Regions from separate parts of the Chromobacterium sp. HL1 genome, predicted to be linked through region 1. Evidence: riboswitches for the same ligand, from Rfam matches in the RefSeq annotation. Region 1 holds a riboswitch; the other holds the start of a gene.
The links. A riboswitch is a leader RNA that binds a small molecule or an ion and turns the genes downstream of it on or off. The one in region 1 is predicted to bind thiamine pyrophosphate.
Positions count from the first base shown of each region.

Region 1 (2,195 bases):
TGCACAGCTGCACTTCCCACGCTTCGCGCACGTCCAGCAGCACCGGCGGCTCCGCGGTGGTGTCGGCCAGCGCCGCCGCCAGATCGCGGGCGCGGATTTCCTGAACCATCAAAACGCGAAGCGTTCCGGCTCTACCGCTTCCGCCTTGGCCAGGCGGGCGATACAGGTTTCGAACAGGCCGGTTTCGCTGAAGCTGGCTTCGGTTTCGCGCTTGATCAGCTTGCAGGTCATCACCGGCAGATCGCCCGCCACCATGATCAGACGGCCGCCCACGGCCAGCTGGTCTTTCAGTTCCTGCGGCACCACCGGCAGCGAGCCGCCGACCACGATCACGTCGAAGGGCGCTTGTTGCGGCAGGCCCAGCACGCCGTCGCCTTCCACCAGGGTCACGTTGGCGATGCCGGCCTGTTTCAGGTTGGCGGCCGCGGCTTCGCGCTGGGCGGGGTCGATTTCCACGCTGTAGACATGTTGGCCCTGCTTGGCCAGCAGCGCGGTCAGGTAGCCGCTGCCGGTGCCGATTTCCAGGATCTTGTCCTTGGCTTGGATGGCGGCGTCCTGAACCAGGCGCGCTTCCATTTTGGGCTGCAGCATGAAGCTGCCGTTGGGCAGCGGCAGTTCGGTGTCGACAAAGGCCAGGCTGCGTTTGTCGGCGGCGACGAACTGCTCGCGTTTCACGTGAAACAGCAGGTCCAGCACGTTCGTGTCAAGTACGTCCCACGGACGAATCTGCTGCTCGACCATGTTGAAACGGGCATTCTCAAAATCCATCAGCTCACTCCGGAGGGGCTTGCCGCCGAGTGAAAAAAGCGGCGGCGTGTCATGACGATAACTTGCGATTATCCCACATTTGCCGTACCTTCACAGCATCGCTAGGGGTCCTGCGCGACGGTCGGCAAGATGATCCATATCCTTGAAAGGATAGGATAATCGTTAAAGATTGTTGCGCGGGTGAGAAACACCCTTGGAACCTGACCCGGATAATACCGGCGTAGGGAAGCGTCAGCTGCCTTCGGCCCGGCATTGTCTTGTCGGACCGGCCCGCAGCCCGCCCAAGCGGCGGTCCGCTCCTTGCGCCATTCATCGACCAGGAGAATCGCCCGATGAACGCGCCCGCAACACCCAATCAAGCCATGGTGGTGGACACCGCCGCCATTCAGCCCTTGCCCAATTCCCGCAAGATCCACGTCGCCGGCAGCCGGCCGGACATCCGCGTGCCCATGCGCGAGATCAGCCAAAGCGACACGCCCACCCAGTTCGGCGGCGAAGCCAACCCGCCCATCACCGTCTACGACACCAGCGGCCCGTATACCGACCCGGACGCCCGCATCGACATCCAGAGCGGCCTGCCGCCGCTGCGCGCCGGCTGGATCGCCGAGCGCGGCGACTGTGAGCAGCTGGCCGGCCTGTCCAGCGAATACGGCCGCGCCCGCGAGGCCGACCCCAAGCTGGCCGAGCTGCGTTTCAACCTGACGCGCCAGCCGCGGCGGGCGCTGCCGGGCCGCAATGTCAGCCAGATGCATTACGCGCGCCGCGGCGTCGTCACGCCGGAAATGGAGTTCGTCGCCATCCGCGAGAACCTGCGTCGCCGCGAATACCTGGACGCGCTGCGCGCAGCCGGCGGCAAGAACAGCCGGCTGGCGGAACTGATGACGCGCCAGCATCCCGGCCAGGCTTACGGCGCGGCGCTGCCGGAGGAGATCACGCCGGAATTCGTGCGCGCCGAGATCGCCGCCGGCCGCGCCATCCTGCCGGCCAACATCAATCACCCCGAATCCGAGCCCATGATTATTGGCCGCAATTTCCTGGTCAAAATCAACGGCAATATCGGCAATAGCGCGGTAACGTCTTCGATCAGCGAAGAAGTCGACAAGATGACTTGGGGCATACGCTGGGGCGCGGACACCATCATGGACTTGTCCACCGGCAAGAACATCCATGAAACCCGCGAATGGATCATCCGCAATTCGCCGGTGCCCATCGGCACCGTGCCCATTTATCAGGCGCTGGAAAAAGTGGGCGGCAAGGCCGAGGACCTGAACTGGGAAATCTTCCGCGATACGCTGATCGAACAGGCCGAGCAGGGCGTCGATTACTTCACCATCCACGCCGGCGTATTGCTGCGCTATGTGCCGATGACCGCCGGCCGCATGACCGGCATCGTGTCGCGCGGCGGCTCCATCATGGCCAAATGGTGT
Region 1 covers NZ_CP162399.1:4,864,292-4,866,486, reverse strand. The annotation lists gene AB1Z25_RS22335 (rhodanese-like domain-containing protein) at 1-109, opposite strand, end outside; gene AB1Z25_RS22330 (protein-L-isoaspartate O-methyltransferase family protein) at 109-768, opposite strand; TPP riboswitch at 862-1,012, shown strand; gene thiC (phosphomethylpyrimidine synthase ThiC) at 1,131-2,195, shown strand, end outside.

Region 2 (2,195 bases), 2.0 Mb from region 1:
CAGCCGCTTGACGGCGGCCGGATCCGGCTTGGGCGAGACGAAGGCCTTCCACAGCTTGGCGGCGATGAACTCGGCGGTGGCCGGCTGTCGCAGCAGCAGGTCCAAGACATCGTCGCCGTTGAAGTCGCCCCGCTGGCCGAAGACGAGCTTGTCGCCGTCGTCGTGCAAGCGCGGACGGTTGACGAAGCGCTCGTCGCGATCCAGCCCCCAACCGGTGAAGGCGCGCGCGGCTTCACGGATGTCCTGTTCGCTGTAATGGCCTTCGCCCAGGGTGAACAGCTCCATCACCTCGCGCGCGAAGTTCTCGTTCGGCTGGCCCTTGCGGTTATTGGCGGTGTCCAGATAGCGCATCATCGCCGGATCGCGGGCGACGGCGTGCAGCATGGCGCCGAAGTTGCCCAGCGCGTACTGGCGCAGCAAGACGTTTTGCCGATACATCAGTTGGGGCGAGCGCACCTTGTCCAGCGCGGAGACGAAGTGGTTGTGCCAGAACAGGGTCATTTTTTCGCTGAGCGGCGACGAGGTGTAGCGCATCTCGTTCAGCCACCAGCCGCGCAATTCCACCGCGTGCTCGGCGCGCAGCTTTTGCAGCGCCTTTTTCGCCTCTTCGTCTACATTGGGCTGCCCCGGCCGCTCGAAGGCTTCGTCGACCCAGGACGGCGGCGGCGTGGCGGCGTTGGCCTGGCTATTGGCCAGCAGCCGATCCACCGCGGCTTCGCGGCTCAGCGGCGCGTACACGGCGATTTGCGCCGGGTTGGCGCCGAAGCCGGTGCGGGACAGCAAATGGCGCGCGCCGGCGACGCCGATGCCGGCCTGGGCCAGCGCGGGCAGGCTGAGAACGGCCAGCAGGAGCCCCAGCGCGGTTTTTGCGGTGAAGCGGATGGCCTCGGCCGCTCTAGTCGGCGGCCGGCCAAGGGTGGGCATGGGGTTCAAGCATGGTCTCCAAACGCGCCCGGAGCGGGCGCAAGCATGCATTCAGCTTAGAAGGCGCTTGTCATCGGCGTGTTAAGGCGCGGGCCCACTCTGTTAAGGATTGTTGGCTGCCAGCCGGCGGCCGCTGCGGTATACTGGCGCGCTGTCACCAGGGGTGCCCGCGGCGCGGGCTGAGAAAATACCCTGCAACCTGATCTGGGTCATGCCAGCGGAGGGAGCGTGATGCGCGGGCCAGGGCCCGCATTCCGCTTGCTCCGGACTATCGTGTACGGAGATATCCATGAAGCGTTTTTCCTCTTTGATAGCCGTTGCGCTGGCGGCGTCCAGCCTGGCCGCGTCGGCGGCCGAGCTGCGCGTGCTGTCGCACAGCTCTTTCACCGTGTCCAAGCCTTTGCTGGCCGAGTTCGAAAAGCAGAACGGCGCCAAGGTCTCCATCATCAAGGCCGGGGACGCCGGCGAGATGCTGAACAAGCTGATTCTGACCAAGGCCAATCCCATCGCCGACGTGGTGTTCGGCATCGACAACAGCCTGATCGGCAAGGCGCAGCAGGCCGGCGTGCTGGCTCCGGTGCCGGCGGCGCTGGCCCAGGGCGGCAAGGCCGCCTTGCCCGGCGCGGTGAGCATAGACTACGGCTACGTCACCCTCAATTACGACAAGGCCTGGTTCGCCCAGCGCCAGCTGGCGCTGCCCAAGACGCTGGAGGATTTGAGCAAGCCGGCCTACAAGAACCTGCTGGTGGTGCAAAATCCGGCCACGTCCAGCCCGGGCCTGGCTTTCATGTTGTCCACCATCGCCGCCATGGGCGAGGATAAGGCCTTCGCCTTCTGGGGCCGCTTGCGCGACAACGGGCTGAAGGTCAGCAAGGGTTGGAGCGAATCCTACTACACCGATTTCTCCAAGAACGGCGGCAGCCGTCCGCTGGTGGTCAGCTACGCGACCAGTCCGGCCGCCGAGGTGTTCTACAGCAAACAGAAACTGAACGACGCGCCCACCGGCAATCTGCCCTTGAAAGGCGGCGTGTTCCGCCAGGTGGAGGGCGCGGCCCTGGTCAAGGGCGGCAAGGAGGCGGCGCTGGGCGAGAAATTCATCGCCTTCCTGCGCTCCGAAGCGGTGCAGAAGGACGTGACCACCACCATGTGGATGTATCCGGTGATGGACAAGGTGAGTTTGGACCCGGTCTATCGTTTCGCGGAGCAGCCGGCCGCGCACGACACGCCGGACAGCAAGGCGATCGCCGAGCGCTCCCGCCAATGGGTGGCGC
Region 2 covers NZ_CP162399.1:2,828,988-2,831,182, reverse strand. The annotation lists gene AB1Z25_RS12705 (DUF1800 domain-containing protein) at 1-924, opposite strand, end outside; TPP riboswitch at 1,074-1,168, shown strand; gene AB1Z25_RS12700 (thiamine ABC transporter substrate-binding protein) at 1,214-2,195, shown strand, end outside.
Region 2: it holds a riboswitch for thiamine pyrophosphate, as region 1 does, so the genes downstream of both, AB1Z25_RS12700 (thiamine ABC transporter substrate-binding protein) here and thiC (phosphomethylpyrimidine synthase ThiC) in region 1, are expected to answer to the same signal.